DNA from 3 places in the Symbiobacterium terraclitae genome. Region 3 is predicted to be linked to each of the others. Evidence: riboswitches for the same ligand, from Rfam matches in the RefSeq annotation. Region 3 holds a riboswitch; each other region holds the start of a gene.
What was found. A riboswitch is a leader RNA that binds a small molecule or an ion and turns the genes downstream of it on or off. The one in region 3 is predicted to bind S-adenosylmethionine.
Positions count from the first base shown of each region.

Region 1: linked by a shared signal. The riboswitch ahead of metK (methionine adenosyltransferase) and the one ahead of J2Z79_RS01150 (hypothetical protein) in region 3 are both predicted to bind S-adenosylmethionine.
Region 2: linked by a shared signal. The riboswitch ahead of J2Z79_RS17635 (methionine ABC transporter ATP-binding protein) and the one ahead of J2Z79_RS01150 (hypothetical protein) in region 3 are both predicted to bind S-adenosylmethionine.

Region 1 covers NZ_JAGGLG010000035.1:35,235-41,167, forward strand. Annotated here, with positions in the region: gene J2Z79_RS15950 (4Fe-4S dicluster domain-containing protein) at 1-247, shown strand, start outside; gene J2Z79_RS15955 (formate dehydrogenase subunit gamma) at 228-923, shown strand; gene J2Z79_RS15960 (DUF5680 domain-containing protein) at 989-1,459, opposite strand; gene J2Z79_RS15965 (hypothetical protein) at 2,149-2,289, opposite strand; gene fabZ (3-hydroxyacyl-ACP dehydratase FabZ) at 2,591-3,037, shown strand; SAM riboswitch class I at 3,132-3,241, shown strand; gene metK (methionine adenosyltransferase) at 3,342-4,538, shown strand; gene J2Z79_RS15980 (glycosyltransferase family A protein) at 4,833-5,228, shown strand; gene J2Z79_RS15985 (ComFC family protein) at 5,268-5,933, shown strand, end outside.
Region 2 covers NZ_JAGGLG010000049.1:3,323-9,255, forward strand. Annotated here, with positions in the region: gene gpmI (2,3-bisphosphoglycerate-independent phosphoglycerate mutase) at 1-287, shown strand, start outside; gene eno (phosphopyruvate hydratase) at 294-1,580, shown strand; gene secG (preprotein translocase subunit SecG) at 1,761-1,994, shown strand; gene J2Z79_RS17625 (alpha/beta hydrolase) at 2,063-2,755, shown strand; gene J2Z79_RS17630 (biotin synthase BioB) at 2,911-3,690, shown strand; SAM riboswitch class I at 3,772-3,889, shown strand; gene J2Z79_RS17635 (methionine ABC transporter ATP-binding protein) at 3,968-4,966, shown strand; gene J2Z79_RS17640 (methionine ABC transporter permease) at 4,959-5,609, shown strand; gene J2Z79_RS17645 (MetQ/NlpA family ABC transporter substrate-binding protein) at 5,649-5,933, shown strand, end outside.
Region 3 covers NZ_JAGGLG010000001.1:225,262-231,194, reverse strand. Annotated here, with positions in the region: gene ytaF (sporulation membrane protein YtaF) at 1-5, shown strand, start outside; gene spoIVA (stage IV sporulation protein A) at 133-1,614, shown strand; gene J2Z79_RS01160 (DUF2249 domain-containing protein) at 2,024-2,251, opposite strand; gene J2Z79_RS01155 (ribose-phosphate diphosphokinase) at 2,744-3,682, opposite strand; SAM riboswitch class I at 3,888-4,002, shown strand; gene J2Z79_RS01150 (hypothetical protein) at 4,108-4,458, shown strand; gene metX (homoserine O-acetyltransferase MetX) at 4,472-5,617, shown strand; gene J2Z79_RS01140 (aspartate kinase) at 5,816-5,933, shown strand, end outside.

The DNA.
Region 1 (5,933 bases), on a different contig from region 3:
GGCGCCGGACGTGATCCACATCGCAGGCACCAGCTTCTACTACCGGCTGCCCGAGCACATCGACCGGGCGGCGCTGCCGGCGGACTTCAAGCCATCGGCGGCCACCTACGCCTGGCAGTCGATCATCCAGCCGGCCGGGCAGATCCTGATGGGCTCCACGCTGGCGGCGGTGTTGCTCAGCCTCGCCGTCAGCACGTTCAGGTCCCGCCGAAAGGAGGGGGCGCAGCATGAGCACGGCCAGGGTTAGCGCGCAAGAACAGGGTGGGGTCCGCGCGGGCAATCCGGACGGCCGGGTGCTCCGGTTCAGCCTGGGATCGCGCCTGGCCCACTGGAACCACGCCATCACGTTTCTGATCCTGCTCTTCACCGGCATGGCCCTGGTGGTCCGGGGCTTCGGTGGCCTGCTGGGAACCGCCGGGCTGCGCTTCTTCGGCCAACTGCACCGGTGGATGGCCATCCCGTTCACGGTGCTGACGATCCCGATCCTGCTCATCGCCGCCCGCCGGGCGACCGCGCGGTGGGTCCGGGAGGTGTTCCGCTTCGACCGGGACGACCTCAGGTTCTTCCCCGGCTTCCTGCGGGAGCTGTTCGGGCTGAAGGGCGACATGCCGCCCCAGGGGAAGTTCAACGCCGGTGAGAAGGTGAACTCCATCCTCCAGATCCTCGGCTGGCCCGTGATGGTGATCACCGGGTGGATGATGGTGTACAAGACGCACCTGCCTGCGTCCCTGATGCAGTGGGTGATCCCCGTCCACTCGCTCACGGCGATGCTCCTGGGCTGCGTGGTGATCGGCCACATCTACCTGGCCACGCTGCTCCCCGGCTTTCGCGAGGGGCTTTCGGGGATGCTCTCAGGCTGGGTGCCAGCGCGGTGGGCGAAGGAGCATTACCGCAAGTGGTACGACGAGATCGCGGGCGAGTAGACGGCGCAGCCCGGGCGGAGGGATTCCGCCCGGGCTGCGGCCGTCAGCGGGACAGTGGGGCCGGGTCAGCGGACGAGCCCGCCGTGGTAGCGCAGGGTGTAGACCCGCTCGCCGTCCCGCAGGATCCACTCCTGCCCCTGGAACCGGAAGACGTCGCCCTCGCTGGTGTCCACGTAGGTGAGGTCGCCGGAGGCGTAGGTAAAGCCGCCGAGGAACCGCCCTTCCCGGTACATGGCCGTCAGGCTCTCCTTGATCATGGCGCCGGCCTCCGCGGCGGTGATCCTGTCCGGGCGGATCAGGTAGCCGAAGTAGTTCTGCACCCACACCGGCGTTCCCTGATAGTACACGACCTCCTGACCGGCGAAATCGCTGTTGCCGAAGTAGCTGTCGTGATACACCCAGTCGCCTTCGGCGTACTGCAGATCCTGTGAGCCGAGGCGGTAGGGGAGGAGCTTCGGTCCGGAACCCACGTATGTACGGCTCTTGGCCCGAACCACGAAGGACTCGAGGTTCGTCAGCACCGCGTCCCGGTTCATGAGGTGCCCTCCTCGCGTTCTCGTGTCGTTACACCTGATGACAGTATGACACAAACCCGTGTTCGGGTCAACGCCAACCTGTGTTCGACTGCGGTGTGCCGGCGCGCAGAAAGACGGCCTGGACCGCCTGCTGCGGTCCAGGCCTCCCGGTCACCGCTCGCACAGTTCCACGCATCCGACCTGCCGCCCGTTCAGCTTACGGAGATCCCCCTGCCGGTCAGCTGCCGCCGGATCCGCTCCATGGTGCTGCCGGGCGGGGGCGCAACGCCCTCCAGCTGGTACGAGATCCCCATGGCCTCCCCGCTTTACGAGGACGGCGAGGGCTTCCACATCCGCCGGGTCGTCGATCCAGCCCGGCACCACCACGCAGCGGATCCATCGGGCATCCCCATCGCCGCGGTCGGGCGCGCCGAGGTGCAGGGCTGGGCTGCTTGGCTCGGGCCCGCTCTGCGGACGCCGCAACGCAGCGGCGAGGCCGGAGTCGTGATCCGACGAGATGTCGCTAGAGACCGGTGAAATGTCGTTTTTCGACGGTGAACAGCATCAGACTGATCTGGCGCCATGATAGCAGGCGGACCGGAGGGCGGCATCGCCCCCGGGATTGATCTTGCGCACAGCACGAAAGTACTGGGGGCCTTTGACCCCCAGTACATCCGCGAGCAGAGCGGAGACCCGCTCCCCGTATGTGCCTAGCAGCCTCCCAGGTTGGGGTGTTGGAAGGTGAACTCCCCGCCCCATGGGTCCGACTGGAAGCCGAGCTCGGCCCCGTCGAACCACCGCGCTACGCGGTCTTCCAGGTAGACGCGCATGCCCTCGTTCACGATCGTCACGTCGGACTCGGCTGGCTCTTCCAGAGCCAGGCCCAGGCTGGGACCGCCTCAACCGAACCCCTGCACGTAGATGCGGAAGCCGACCTTCTCCGGCTTGCCCTCCAGGCGCCGGGCGATCTCCGCGGCGGCTTCCGGGGTGACCTTGATCATCCTGTATGACACCTCCGGTTGTCTTGAGCCATACCCCGTAGGGTAATGCTACCGCTCTCCTACATGTTAGTCAACCCTTCCGTGAGAGGAGAGACGGCGCAACTGGGGAATACTGAACATAAGAATTCCACGGATCGGGGGGGCGTACCCGCTGGATATCAGGCAGATCATGGAGATCATCCCGCACAGGTACCCGATGCTGATGATCGACCGGGTGCTGGAGCTTGAGCCGGGAAAGCGCGTGGTGGCGGTGAAGAACCTGTCGGCCAACGAGCCCGTCTTCCAGGGGCACTACCCGGGCAATCCCATCTTCCCGGGGGTGCTGATCCTGGAGGCCATGGCGCAGGCCGGGGCCGTGGCGGTGCTCTCGCAGCCTGAGCACGCGGGCAAGGTGCCGCTGTTTGCCGGCATCGACGACGCCCGCTTCCGCCGTCCGGTGGTGCCCGGAGACCAGCTCCGCCTCGAGGTGGAGCTGGTGGCCATGCGCCGGGGGCTCGGCGTCGGCAAGGGGAAGGCGTACGTGGGCGACGACCTGAAGGCGGAGGCCACGCTGAAGTTCGCGCTGGTGGATGGTTCGCTGGCCAACGGGGCAGGATAGAGGTGCAATGCGGCGCCGGTTCTGGCGCGCATCGCCCTTGCTTGACACCATAACCCACGGGTGGTATTCTAGGCAGAGCATGTAGAACTGAATACTCTTATCGAGAGAAGCGGAGGGACTGGCCCAATGAAGCTTCGGCAACCGGCCTGCGCGGAGCGGGTGAGGTGCCAAATCCAGCCGGGCGGACGACCCGGAAGATAAGAGGGAAGAGCAGCATCATTCAACCCTCTTCGTTTCGAAGAGGGTTTTGATGTGTGCCAGTGCCGTCGGCCGTGAGCCGTGCTAGAGGAGGTAGCGGAGTACCATGATTGAGCCGAAGGGGAGGTATCTCTTCACGTCTGAGTCCGTCACCGAGGGCCACCCCGACAAGATGGCGGACCAGATTTCCGACGCAGTGCTTGACGCCCTTCTGACCCTCGACCCCAGGGCCCGCGTGGCGTGCGAGACCATGCTGACGACCGGCCTCGTGATCGTGTCCGGCGAGATCACCACCGACGCGTGGGTCGACATTGCCGGCCTGGTGCGCGACGTGGTCCGCGACATCGGGTACACCCGTGCCAAGTACGGCTTCGACGGCTCGACCTGCGGCGTGATGACCGCCATCGACCCGCAGTCGCCCGACATCGCGCAGGGCGTCGATGTGGCGATCGAGGTGCGGGGGCAGGTGACGGAGAAGGAGCTGGAGATCGGCGCCGGCGACCAGGGCATGATGTTCGGCTTCGCCTGCGACGAGACGCCGGAGCTGATGCCCATGCCGATCAGCCTGGCGCACCGCCTGGCGCGCCGCCTGGCGCAGGTGCGCAAGAACGGCACGCTGCCTTACCTGCGGCCCGACGGCAAGACCCAGGTGACCGTGGAGTACGTCGACGGCCGCCCGGCGCGGATCGACACCGTCGTCGTCTCCACCCAGCACGACCCGGACACCACGCAGGAGCAGATCCGCAAGGACGTGATCGAGCACGTCATCCATGAGGTGATCGATCGCAGGCTGCTGGACGACCGCACCCGGTATTTCATCAACCCCACCGGGCGGTTCGTGGTGGGCGGCCCGCAGGGCGACACCGGGCTCACCGGCCGGAAGATCATCGTGGACACCTACGGCGGTTACGCCCGCCACGGCGGCGGCGCCTTCTCGGGCAAGGACCCGACGAAGGTCGACCGGTCCGGCGCCTACGCCGCCCGCTGGGTGGCGAAGAACATCGTGGCCGCGGGCCTGGCCAGCCGCTGCGAGGTCCAGCTGGCCTACGCCATCGGCGTGGCCCAGCCCGTCTCCATCCTGGTGACGACCTTCGGCACCGGCCGGCTGCCCGACGAGCGCATCGCCGAGATCGTGCGGGAGACCTTCGACCTGCGCCCGGGCGCGATCATCCGCGACCTGGACCTGCGCCGGCCGATCTACCGGCAGACCGCCGCCTACGGCCACTTCGGCCGGCCCGACCTCGACCTGCCGTGGGAGCGCACCGATCGCGCCGCCGAGCTGCGGGAGCGGGCGGGGCTGTAACACAAGTGAAGAGCACGCCGGTAAGCCGGCGTGTTTCTTTTTTGCCGCCGTTCGCGCTGGTCGGCGCCGTTCCCCGGGGCACCGGCGTTCGCGGCCCGTTGCAGCACTGCTCGCTCCTGGGTGCCGTTCTCCCGCGGCACCGGCGTGCACACGGTACCGCGGATGACGTGCTCGCTGGCGCCGCTGCCCGGGTCCCTGGTGCGCGCGGCGGCGGCGCCGCACGTCGGCGACCGCCGCCGCGCGGTACCGCCTGCTCACGCTCCCTCATACCTTACAGATCGGGAGGGAGAGGCGGTGCGCGAGGGCGCCTTCTTCTGGGGCTTGCTGGCCCTGGCGGCATACGGTGCGGTTGCCGCCGTCGCACGGGTGGCGGGGCTGCTCGCCCGCATCCGCCTGGCGGAGGAGCGAGTGGCCTACGTCGTGCTGGTGCGCGACCAGGCGGAGTGGCTGGAGGATGCGCTGAGCCGCCTGGCGCGACAGGTGGACGCGGAGCTGGTGCTGGTGGACCTGGGCTCGCGGGACGAGTCGGCGGCGATGCTGTCCCGGCTGGCGCGCCGCCTCGGGCTGGCGCCGGTGCTGGAGCTGGGCCACCTGCCGCGCAGCGAGGCGGTCGCCAGGGCAGCGGCGGCGGCATCGGCCACCAGGGTCGTCGTGGTGGACCTGAACGGCGAGCTGGAAAAAGAAGGATAACAACACCCCCGCGGCGAAGCTCGCCCGGGGGTGAGTGCATTGCTGCGCACCATCATCGAGGGGCTGGTGTCCATCCTCTGGCCGCCCCGCAGCACGTGCCTGACCTGCGACGGGCCGCTGGCCGAACCGCCGCCGCCGCTGGCGACCATCGCCGAAACGGTGCCGGTGTGCGACGCCTGCTGGGCCGCGATGCCCTTCGATCCGGAGGCGCGCCTCTGCGCCAACTGCAGCCGCCCCATCGCGGGTGGCACCGGGTTCTGCGCGGAGTGTGCGGACCCGCCGCCCTTCGGCCGCGTCTGGGCGCTGGGACTGCACCGGGGGGTGCTGCGGACGGCCGTGCACCACGTGAAGTTTCGCGGGCGCCAGGCGCTGGGGGTGGCCCTCGGCGGCTACCTGGCGGCCCGGGTGCAGGAGCCGCCCGAGGTGATCATCCCGATCCCGCTGCACCCCAGCAGGCAGCGGGACCGGGGCTACAACCAGGCCGAGCGCATCGCCGCGGGGCTCGCCGCCCAGCTGGGCGCGCCCGTTGTGGAGGGCGATCTGGTCCGGCTGCGGCGCACCGGTGAGCAGACCCGGCGGGACCGCGCGGAGCGATGGCGCAACCTGGCCGGCGCCTTCGGCGTGCGCAGGGGGCGGATCCCCGCCTGGGCGGGCAGGGACGCCCTGTTGGTGGACGACGTGCTGACGACCGGTGCGACGGCGGCC
Region 2 (5,933 bases), on a different contig from region 3:
TGGGCCAGGTGGTGGACGCCCTGCTCGCCAAGGGCGGTGCGGCCATCATCCTCGCCGACCACGGCAACTGCGACCAGATGGTCGACTACGAGACCGGTGCGCCGCACACCAACCACACCCTGAACCCTGTTCCCTGCCTGCTCGTGGACGATCAGCGCATCGGCGCCAGGCTGAAGCCCGGCGTTCTGGCCAACATCGCGCCGACGCTGCTCGAGATCATCGGCCTGCCCAAGCCACCCCAGATGGACGCGGATTCCCTGTTGGTGACTAACGCGGAAGGAGCCTGATCTGGAATGACGACGATCCTGAACGTGCACGCGCGTGAGGTCCTGGATTCCCGCGGCAACCCCACCGTCGAGGTGGAGGTGATCCTCTCCAACGGCATCACCGGCCGGGCGATCGTGCCCTCGGGCGCCTCCACCGGCCAGTTCGAGGCGGTCGAGCTGCGCGACGGCGACAAGGGGCGCTACCTGGGCAAGGGCGTGCTGAACGCCGTCCGGAACGTCAACGAGGTGATCGCCGAGGCCGTGATCGGCCTTGACGCCACTGACCAGGTTGAGCTGGACCAGACGATGATCAGGCTGGACGGCACCCCCAACAAGGGGAAGCTCGGCGCCAACGCCATCCTGGGCGTCTCGCTGGCCGCCGCCCGCGCCGCGTCCAAGGCCCTCGGCATTCCGCTCTACCGCCACGTGGGCGGGCTGACCGCCCGCACCCTGCCCGTGCCGATGATGAACATCATCAACGGCGGCAAGCACGCGGACAACAACGTGGACATGCAGGAGTTCATGATCTTCCCCGCCGGCGCGCCCTCGTTCGCCGAATCGCTGCGGATGGGCGCCGAGGTCTTCCACTCCCTGCGCTCGGTCCTGAAGGGCAAGGGCTACAACACCGCCGTCGGCGACGAGGGCGGCTTCGCCCCCGACCTGAAGTCCAACGAGGAGGCCATCACCGTCATCCTCGAGGCCATCGAGAAGGCCGGCTACAAGCCCGGGCAGGACGTCTTCCTCTGCATGGACGTCGCCTCGTCGGAGTTCTTCAAGGACGGCAAGTACGTGCTGGCCGGCGAGGGCAACAAGGTTCTCACCACCGAGCAGCTGATCGACCTGTGGGACAGCTGGACCCGCCAGTACCCCATCGTCTCCATCGAGGACGGCGTGGCCGAGGACGAGTGGGAGGCGTGGGTCGAGCTGACCCGCCGGATCGGCGACCGGGTGCAGCTGGTGGGCGACGACTTCTTCGTCACCAACACCCAGCGCCTCGCGCGGGGCATCGAGATGAAGGCCGCGAACTCGATCCTGGTCAAGGTCAACCAGATCGGCTCGCTCACCGAGACCCTCGAGGCCGTTGCGATGGCGCACCGGGCCGGTTACACCTCCGTGATGTCGCACCGCTCGGGCGAGACCGAGGACACGACCATCGCCGACCTGGCCGTGGCCCTGAACTGCGGGCAGATCAAGACCGGCGCCCCGTCCCGCACCGACCGCGTGGCGAAGTACAACCAGCTGCTCCGCATCGAGGAGGAGCTGGGCGACGCCGCCATCTTCGCCGGGACGTCGGTCATCAAGGGCCGGAAGTAGGTTGCCGGCCAGGCTCGTCCTCAGCGCGATCAGGGACTGGCCGCCGGCCTCCAACACCATCTGCGCAGACCGGGGTCGCGAACCTTGTCGAGGTTTGGCGGCCCCGGTTCGCGATTGTGCGTCGGTCCATGATGTGGTACAATTGACAAGCTATCAGGGCCAGTATGAGGGGGTGAAGGGATGACGACATTCGTGCTGGTACTTCATACCCTGTTTGCGCTCGGCCTCATCTCGACGGTGCTCATGCAGTCCGGCAAGAGTGCGGGCCTGTCCGGCTCCATCGCCGGCGCGGGTGAGCAGATCTTCGGGAAGAAGAAGGGCCTGGACGAGATCCTCAACCGCTTCAGCATGGCCTTCGCCACGCTGTTCGTCCTGACGTCTGTTCTGATGCTCTTCCTGGAGTCCCGGGGCTAGCTGGCAATACGTAGCGTAAGAACGGCCGGGCGCGCGTGCCCGGCCTTCTGCATTGCGGGGGGAACGCCATGGCCATCGCAGCCCGCAGCAGCGATCCCGTCTTCGTGCGCGGCGGCCCGGTGGGCTGCCTCGCGCTCCACGGCTTCGGTGGTTCGCCGGCCGAGATCGGCCCCATCCTCACCGCCCTGGCCGCCCGGGGGCTCACGGTGTCCGCGCCGCTGCTGCCGGGGCACGGCGCCACCGGGCCCGCCCTTGCGGAGACCAGGTTCCGCCACTGGATCCGCGGTGCGGAGGAGGCCCTCCAGGAACTGGCGGGCAGCTGTACCCAGCTTCACCTGCTGGGCTTCTCGATGGGCGCGCTGATCGCGCTCCACTTGGCCGCACGCCGGGACGTCGGCTCGGTCTGTGCCCTGGCAGCGCCGGTCCTGCTGGACGATCCCCATGCTCTCAGCGGCCGCCTCGCCCGGTACATGCGGGGAGGGCCGCCGCCCACCGCCCTCCGGTCGCTGGTGCGCCTGGCCCGCCTGGTCCGCCGCGAGCTGGTACACGTCCGGGCTCCCGTGCTGGCGATGCAGGGCGACCGCGACCGGTGGATCGCGCCCGACAGCGGGGCGTACCTGGTGCGGCATGTGTCAGGAACGGCCCGCCTGTGCCTCCTGGAGGGGAGGGGGCACTTCGTCGGGCTGGAGCGCGGCCGGGACGAGGTCGCCGCGCAGGTTGCAGACTGGATCACGGTGCGTGCAATCGGGTGCAGACCTTAGTTGGCGCGCCATGCGCCAAAAGCACTATGGCTAAATGGGTCTTTCCCTGAATACCCTATTGTCTGACATTCGGGTACTGTATTTGTGAAGACTGTCACATAGGCAGGTGATCTCCGGTGATCGGACCAGTCCTGCGACGGGCCGAGGCGGGGCGGATGCCTAGCCGGCGAGAGGTGCTCCTGATGCTGCGCGCCGACGAGCGCGAGTACCAGAGCCTGCTGGAGGTGGCCGGGCGCATCTGCCGGCAGATGAAGGGCGACCAGCCGTCCCTGCGCGCCCTGATCGATCTGCAGACCGTTGGTGGATGGGAGCGTGCGCTGGAGGAGGCCGTCCACGCCGCACAGCACGGGAGCGAGTCCGTACTGCTCTGCGCGTCAGCCGACTACGACGCGGTGGAGGAGGTCGCGGTCCTCGTCCGGGAGATCCGCACGCAGACCGGGATGTGGGTCTCGCTCTGCATGGGCGAGCGCCCCTACGACGCCTATGCCCTGTGGCGCCAGGCGGGGGCCGAGGAGTACCTCCTGCCCCACGATTGCTGCAATCCGCACCTGTACGCGCGGCTGCACCCCGGCCACTCGCCGGCGGAGCGGCTCACCCGCTGCCTCTGGCTGCGGGGGCTGAACTACCGCGTCGCCGGCGGGATCTGCGTCGGCGTTCCGGGCCAGACCAGCGAGGACGTCGCGGACGACCTGGAGGTGCTGCGCAACTCGGGCGTGTCCGGGGTTGTACTCCGTTCCGTCTCCGAGGAGGCCGACGTGCTCCGGGTGCTGGCCATTGCCCGTCTGTGCCTGCCCGATGCCGACCTGTGGGTCGCCACCGACGACCCGGTCCAGCAGGCCCGTTCCCTCACGTGCGGGGCCAACATCCTGGCGACCACCCGCCTGGAGGGCACCGGTCCGAGGACGCGCCTGCTGACGCTGGTGACCAGCGGTTGACCTGAAAGGGACAGCGATTCGCTGTTGACGGGTGCTTGAGATCGTGGTAATGTAGGGCTCAACACAACTGCATAGCGTTGACTCTTATCCAGAGTAGGCAGAGGGACTGGCCCGATGAAGCCACGGCAACCGGCACGTTCCCAGGCGTGCAGCGGTGCCAATTCCTGGTGGAAGGCGCTTGCCTTCCCGAAGATGAGAGGCAGCCGGAAGTTGATTTTTCTGTGCGCCTCTTTTTTGGGGCGCACTTTTCTATTGCCGCGAACGGGGTGATACCTGGGTGATCGAACTGAAGGCCCTCACGAAGGTCTTCCGACAGAACGGCCAGGAGACCGAGGCCCTGCGGAACGTCAGCCTGCACGTGCCCAGGGGGCAGATTTTCGGGATCCTCGGCCAGAGCGGTGCGGGAAAATCGACCCTGATTCGCTGCGTCAACCTGCTGGAACGCCCCACGTCTGGGGAGGTGTGGGTTGACGGGCGGGAGATCACCCGGCTCTCGCCCGCCGAGCTCCGGGCGGCACGCCAGGAGATGGGGATGATCTTCCAGCAGTTCAACCTCTTCGACTCCCGCACGGTGGCGGGCAACGTCGCCTACCCGCTGGAGGTAGCGGGCTGGGACAGGAGCCGCATCGCGAGCCGGGTGGCGGAACTGCTGGAGCTGGTAGGGCTGTCGGACAAGGCCCATGCCTATCCGGCGCAGCTCTCCGGCGGGCAGAAGCAGCGCGTGGGCATCGCCCGGGCGCTGGCCCCCGGGCCGAAGCTCCTGCTCTCGGACGAAGCCACCTCGGCGCTGGACCCCGACACCACGCGGTCGGTGCTCGCCCTCCTGCGGGAGATCAACCGGAAGCTCGGGCTGACGATCCTGCTGATCACCCACCAGATGGAGGTCGTGAAGCAGGTGTGCGACTCCGTGGCCATCCTGGAGGGCGGCCGCCTGGTGGAGCAGGGCGGGGTGCTGGAGCTGATCGGCCGCCCCGGCTCCCGGCTCCGGCAGCTGTTCTACGAGCCGTTCCGCGACACCGCGTTCCATCTGCACCCCGGGGGCGTGCTGGCGGCGCTCTTCTTCGTGGGCGACTCGGCCGACGAGCCGCTGATCAGCTCGGTGGTGCGCCAGTTCCAGGTGGACGCGAACATCGTGCAGGGTGCGGTGGAGCGGATTGCGGGCACGACGGTGGGCCGCCTGCTGGTGGAGTTCACCGGCCGGCCCGACGACATCCAGGCGGCGCTGGAGTACCTGGCCCGGCGCGGCGTTTCGCCGGAGGTGATCGAGCGTGGTTGACCTTTGGTCGATGATCCTGACGGCGACGATCGAGACGCTGTACATGACCGGGGTCGCCGCGGCCTTCACGCTGCTGTTCGGCCTGCCCCTCGGCGTGCTGCTGGTGATCACGGACCGGGGCGGCATCTGGGAGGCGCCCCTGCTCAACCGCACGCTGGGCGTGCTGGTCAACATCGGGCGCTCCACGCCCTTCGTGATCCTGATGGTGGCGGTCTCGCCCCTCACCCGGCTGCTCATCGGCCGTTCCATCGGCACCACGGCCGCCATCGTGCCGCTGGTGGTCGCGGCCGTCCCCTTCATGGCCCGGGTGGTGGAGCAGGCCCTGCACGAGGTCGGTTCCGGCCTGATCGAGGCCGCCCTGGCGATGGGCTCCTCTAACTGGCAGGTCGTCACCAAGGTGCTTCTGCCCGAGGCGCTGCCCTCGTTGGTCCGGGGCACGGCGCTGATGCTGGTCAACCTGGTGGGCTACTCGGCCATGGCCGGTGCGATCGGCGGCGGAGGCCTGGGCGACGTCGCCGTCAAGTGGGGATACAACCGGTACCAGCTCGACGTGATGTACGTGAGCCTCGTGGTGCTGGTCGTCATGGTTCAGGTGATGCAGTGGATCGGCGATAGCCTGGCCAACAGGTTTACGCATAAATAGAAAGCGGTCTGCACACAGACTGGGGAGGATGAGCGCCAGATGAAGCGTATCGCGGGTATCCTACTGGTTTCGGTCCTCTCGCTGGGCATCCTGGCGGGATGCGGCGGCGCCAAGCAGTCGGCCGGGAAGGCGGAGCAGGTCACCCTCAAGGTGGGCGCGTCGGTGACCCCCCACGCGGAGATCCTGAAGTCGATCCAGGAGGCGGCTGCGGCCGAGGGGATCAAGCTGGAGATCGTGGAGTTCACCGACTACGTGCAGCCGAACATCGCCCTGGCCGAGGGAGACCTGGATGCGAACTACTTCCAGCACCTGCCCTACCTGACC
Region 3 (5,933 bases):
GGTAGACATACCCTCCCGGGGCGCCTCATAGCATTAGCGGTAGGACACGGGACCCGGGCCACATTCTGAGTACGAATGCCGCGGCGAGTGTGCGGCCGCCCGGCGTCGCGGCGACCTAGGGAGGGTACTGGCGTGGAGAGGATCGACATCTTTGAGGACGTTGCGAGGCGGACCGGAGGGGACATCTACATCGGCGTGGTGGGCCCGGTCCGGACGGGGAAGTCCACCTTCATCCGCCGCTTTGCTGAGCAGGTCATCCTGCCCAACATCCCGGACGAGTACGAGCAGGCCCGCATCCGCGACGAGCTGCCGCAATCCGGCAATGGCAAGACGATCATGACCGTCGAGCCCAAGTTCGTGCCCGACGAGGCCATCGAGCTGACCATCGGCGAGGGGCTGACGGTGCGGGTGCGCCTGGTCGACTGCGTGGGCTACGCGGTCGAGGGCGCACTGGGCTACATGGACGAGCAGGGCTCCCCGCGCATGGTCCGCACGCCGTGGTTCGAGGGCGAGATCCCGTTCCACGATGCGGCCGAGATCGGCACCCGCAAGGTGATCGCCGAGCACGCCACCATCGGCGTGCTGATGACCACCGACGGGTCCATTACCGACCTGGCCCGGGGGAAGTACCTGGAGGCCGAGGAGCGGGTGGTCGCCGAGCTGCAGGCCCTGGGCAAGCCGTTCGTGATCGTGCTGAACACCACCCGGCCCTACGCGCAGGAGACGATGGAGCTGGCCGGCGAGCTCGAGGTGAAGTACAACGCACCCGTCATCCCGGTGGACGCCAGCGAGCTGACTCAGGACGACGTGCACCTCATCCTGGAGCAGGCGCTCTTTGAGTTCCCGGTGCGGGAGGCCAACATTGCCCTCCCGCGGTGGGTGGAGGAGCTCGACAGCTCCCACCCGGTGCGCGTGCAGTTCGAGGAGGCCATCGCCGAGGCGCTGCAGGGCATCCAGAAGATCCGCGACGTCGACGCCGCCGTCGAGCGGCTGGGCTCTTACGAGTTCATGGCGTCCGTCAACCTCAAGTCCATCGACATGGGCGCAGGCGTCGCCCACGTGGAGACCGAGGCCAGGGACGACCTCTACTATCAGGTGCTTGAGGAGATCACCGGCGTTCCCCTGGAGGGGAAGCACACCATGGTCCGCCTGCTCCGGGAGTACTCCGAGGCCAAGCGGGAGTATGACAAGGTGCGGGACGCCCTGGCCGACGTGAAAGCCACCGGCTACGGCGTGGTCACCCCGGACATCTCCGACATGATCTTCGAGGAGCCCGAGCTCGTGCGGCAGGGCGTGATGTACGGGGTGAAGCTGCAGGCCACGGCCCCGAGCCTCCACTTCATCCGGGCCGACATCACGGCCGAGGTGACGCCGATCATCGGCACGGCGAAGCAGGGCGAGGAGCTGGTGCAATACCTGCTCGACCGGTTCGAGGACGACCCGCAGCAGCTGTGGGAGTTCGACATCTTCGGCAAGTCGCTGCACGAACTGGTGCAGGAGGGGATCCGGGCGAAGCTGCACCGGATGCCGACCGACGCCCAGGTCAAGCTGCAGGAGACCCTCAGCCGGATCATCAACGAGGGCTCCGGCGGGCTGATCTGCATCATTATCTGAGTCGGGAGGGGGCCGGAGCGTTGATCGAAGTCAGGAGGGGGGCGGAGCCCCCCTCCCGACACCCACCCCCTGGCAGTTGCAGGTCTCGACGCCGATGAACCCCAACCTGTGGAGCCCGAAGGTGCAGGGCCTGAGTCGGATAGACCCCAGAATGCAGAGTCCCCGCCCGCAGAACCAGAAGCCGAGGAGACGCTGGGGCGGTTCGCAGCGCTGGTGACGGCGGGTGACACCGTCGTCAGAACCCGGGACGGGTCCTGGGTGATCACCGAGCTGTCGGGAACGAGTCGGCCGCGGCCGCTGTGAGCGCGACCGAGGCGGGCGGCGCCATCCGCCGTGAGGGGAGGCGCTGCCTGGCGAATGGGAACGGGAGGGGGCAATCCCCCTCCCGTCTCGTACTCAGACCGACAGCCTACTTCCTGATGATCAGTACCTTCCAGACATCGGGGCCCTGCTGCTCGTATTCCCAGTCGAACGTGCCGGGGCGCTCCGCGGCGAACTGGTAGTACAGGGGCTTGGGATCGTGGTCGTTCACGAGCCGCATCTGCCCGCCCGGGGGCAGGTTCTCGAAGGTCTCGAAGATGAGCGGGTGCCGGCGGAAGGGCGGGATCTCGCGCACATCAAGCTCCTTGACGTCCATCGGTGCACACCACCTTCATTGAGAGTCAGTCTCAATGATACCCGTGATGGATGAAGCTTAAGTGACGCGCGTCACCAATCGTCCTGGTCAACCCCAAGAGCTGCCCGCACAAGGGTGTGCCGCGCCACCCGTCGGTATGCGTGCTGGGTTGCTCCGTATCCGGCGCGGCGCTCAGGCTGCAGACGAAATCCGGGTGGTCCCTCGAGCGCTCTGTCCGCCGAGCCACGCTGAACTGACCACAGAGGGGGTGCTCACTCATGATCCGTCGAGGCTCGCTGCTTGCGCTCGGGATGACTGCCGCGCTCGCCATCCTGGTGTATGGATCCACAAGCCTGGCAACGGCTCAGTGGAGACTGAAGTCCGAACCATCCATCGCCGCAGGCCCGGATCTTCCTGCGGGGGCTGGTCACGGGACCGTTCACAGGTGAAGTGTCAGTGTTTCTACAGCCCACGGACCGCTCCGAATCAGGAGCGGCCCTGCCTCGTGATCATTCACATTTCAAACAGGCTGGAGATCGACTCGCCGGTGGTCACCCGGTCGATGGCGGCGGCCAGCAGGGGGGCGACCGAGAGTTCGGTCACCTTGGGCGGGAGGTCCTGGTGCGGAAGCGTGTTGGTCACCACCACCTCGTCGATCGCGCTCTGCTGCAGCCGCTCCAGGGCGTTGTCCGCGAAGAGGGCGTGGGTGGCGCAGACGTAGATGGCGGAGGCGCCCTGCTCGTGCAGCACCTCGGCGGCGGCCAGCAGGGTGGAGCCCGTGGCGATCTCATCCTCGAAGACGATGGCCTCCCGCCCCCGGACGTCGCCGATGAACGCCGTGATCGCTACGGTGTCCGTGTTGCCGTGCCGGTGCTTCTCCATGATCGCCAGCGGGATGTTCAGGGCCCGGGCGAAGGTCAGGGCCCGCTTGGCGGCGCCGGCGTCGGTGGCCACCGCCACCGGGGCGACGAGGCCCTTGGTGCGCATGTACTGGGCGAACAGCGTGGTCGCCGTCAGATGGTCGCAGGGGATGGAGAAGAAGCCCTGGATCTGCGGCGAGTGCAGGTCGATCGTCATGACCCGGTCGGCGCCCGCCGTGGTGAGCAGGTCTGCCACCAGGCGCGCCGTGATCGGGACGCGGGGTTGGTCCTTCTTGTCGGAACGGCCGTAGGGGTAGTAGGGGAGGACCGCGGTAATGCGCCCGGCTGAGGCCCGCTTGAGGGCGTCGATCATGATCAGCGTCTCCATCAGGTTCTCGTCCACCGGCGGGCAGGAGGTCTGCACGACGAAGACCTCGCGCTCCCGCACGTTCTCCTCGATCTGGACGAACAGGTTGTCGTTCTTGAACTTCATGACCTGAGCCCTGGCCAGCTCTACACCGAGGTGCTGACAGATCTCGCGCGCCAGATACCTGCTTGCCCGGCCAGAGAAGATCTTGCGACCGGCGATCACTTCCAGTATCCTCCCTTACTTCCCGTGAAAAAAGTCATAGGCATAGCCTTCGTGAAATGGGGGATGTTACCCTGCTGCCGCTAAGGCCGGGGAGTCCACACCGCGTCCGGCTATTGACAGCCGCAGCACCGGCATGTTAGTATCCTTCCTAAATCTGAGACAACTGCATATCGTACGCCGTCCCGACGGAGAACGCTCCGGCGGGCTCTTATCCAGAGAGGTGGAGGGAACTGGCCCGATGAAACCCGGCAACCCAGGGCGCCCGGTGGCGTCTGAAGGTGCCAATTCCACCGGCGGCTCACGCCGTCGGAAGATAAGAGAGCGGGCCAGAGCCAATGCCAGTTCATATCGGGCCGCTCCCTTATCGGGGGCGGCCTTGAGTGTTAGCGGCAAGTGTGCAAGGCGTCAGGGGAGGTAGTCGGTTCATGCAGTTCGTCCTGGGCGGAATCTCGTTCGTGGCGTTCATGGCGCTTGTCAGATGGGGGCTTGACATGAACTGGCCGCTGGCCGTCATCGCCGGCGCAGTCTGGTCGGTGGCCGTCACGTCGCTCGTGCGGGCTGCCCGCGACCGGCATCTGTCCCGGATCAGGATGAGCGGCTTCACCTGGCTTGCCGCGGTTCTGACGAACTTCGTCGCGCTGCTGGGCGTCCACGCGCTGGACCTGCCCACGCCTGAGTATAACTTCGCCGCCGGCATCCTCGTGCTCGCCGTCGGGGCCGCCAACGTTGCCCTGGGCATGCTCGGTGCGGCGGCGGTCGTGAAGCCGGAGAAATGAAGGGGGTGGACGGGTGGCTGCGGTGCCGGTTCCCACGCTGCTGTCGCACCGGCAGTACGCGCGGGTCGCGAGCTTTGCGGATCCCCTGGTCCTGGAGAGCGGGCGCACCCTGAAGGCGGTGACCCTCTGCTACGAAGTCTTCGGCCGGCTCAACCCCGAGGGCGACAACGCCATCCTCGTCTGCCACGCCCTCACGGGCGACAGCCACGTCGCCGGGCGCTACCGCCCGGACGATCCGAAGCCGGGCTGGTGGGACGATGCGGTGGGGCCCGGCAAGGCGCTGGACACCGAACGCTACTGCGTGATCTGCTCCAACGTCATCGGCGGGTGCCAGGGCTCGACCGGACCCGGCTCGGCCAACCCCGACACCGGCCGGCCCTACGGCCTCGACTTCCCCATCGTCACGCCGCGCGACATGGTGCGGGCGCAGGCCCGGCTTCTGGATCAGCTGGGCGTGCGGCGGCTGGTGGCCGTCGTCGGCGGCTCGCTGGGCGCCATGCAGGCGCTGGAGTGGGCCGCCACCTATCCGGACCGCATGCGGGGCGTCATCCCCATCGGCGGGGCCGGCCGTTTCCATCCGCAGGGCATCGCCTTCAACGAGGTACAGCGCCAGGCCATCCTGAACGACCCGGACTTCCGGGGCGGCCAGTACTACGGTACGCCGGGACCCGTGCGCGGGCTGGCGACGGCCCGGATGCTGGGCATGATCACCTACCGGTCCGACGAGTCCATGTGGACGCAGTTCGGCCGAGAGGTGCGCGGCGAGGGCAGCCCGCTGGACCGGGGATTCGGCGTGGCGTTCCAGGTGGAATCCTACCTGCACTACCAGGGCCAGAAGCTCGTGGAGCGGTTCGACGCCAACTCCTACCTCTACCTCACCCGGGCCATGGACCTGATGGACCTCGGGCGGGGCCGGGGCTCCTACGAGGCGGCACACGCCCTGATCCGGGCGAAGGTACTGGCCGTGGGCATCCGCTCGGACCTGCTCTTCCCGCCCTACCTGCAGCAGGAGACGGTCAACCTGGTGCGGGCGGCCGGCGGGTGGGCCGAGTACGTGGAGATGGACTCGCCGTGGGGGCACGACGCCTTCCTGGTGGACTTCCACCTGATCGAGGAGCCCATCCGGCGCTTCCTGGAGTCACTGGAGTACGACGATTGACGCATGGACGGGTTCGCGTGGCGGGTGTATAATCGACAGCGTTATTCCTCCATCTGTGCAAGGGAGGTGGGCTCATGGACGATTTGGGGAAAGCCGGCAAACGGCTGCTGCCGACCGCGAGGATGACGCGCGAAGCCCACCTCGGGGGTGAGTGAACCCGTTCAAGCACGCCAAAGCATAGAGGAGGAGAGGGCGCTCTTGGGTATTGTCGTGCAGAAGTACGGCGGCTCGTCGGTGGCCACCGCCGAGAAGTACCGCCGGGTGGCCAGGCGCATCGCCTGGCGGAAGCAGCAGGGATACGACCTCGTGGTTGTCG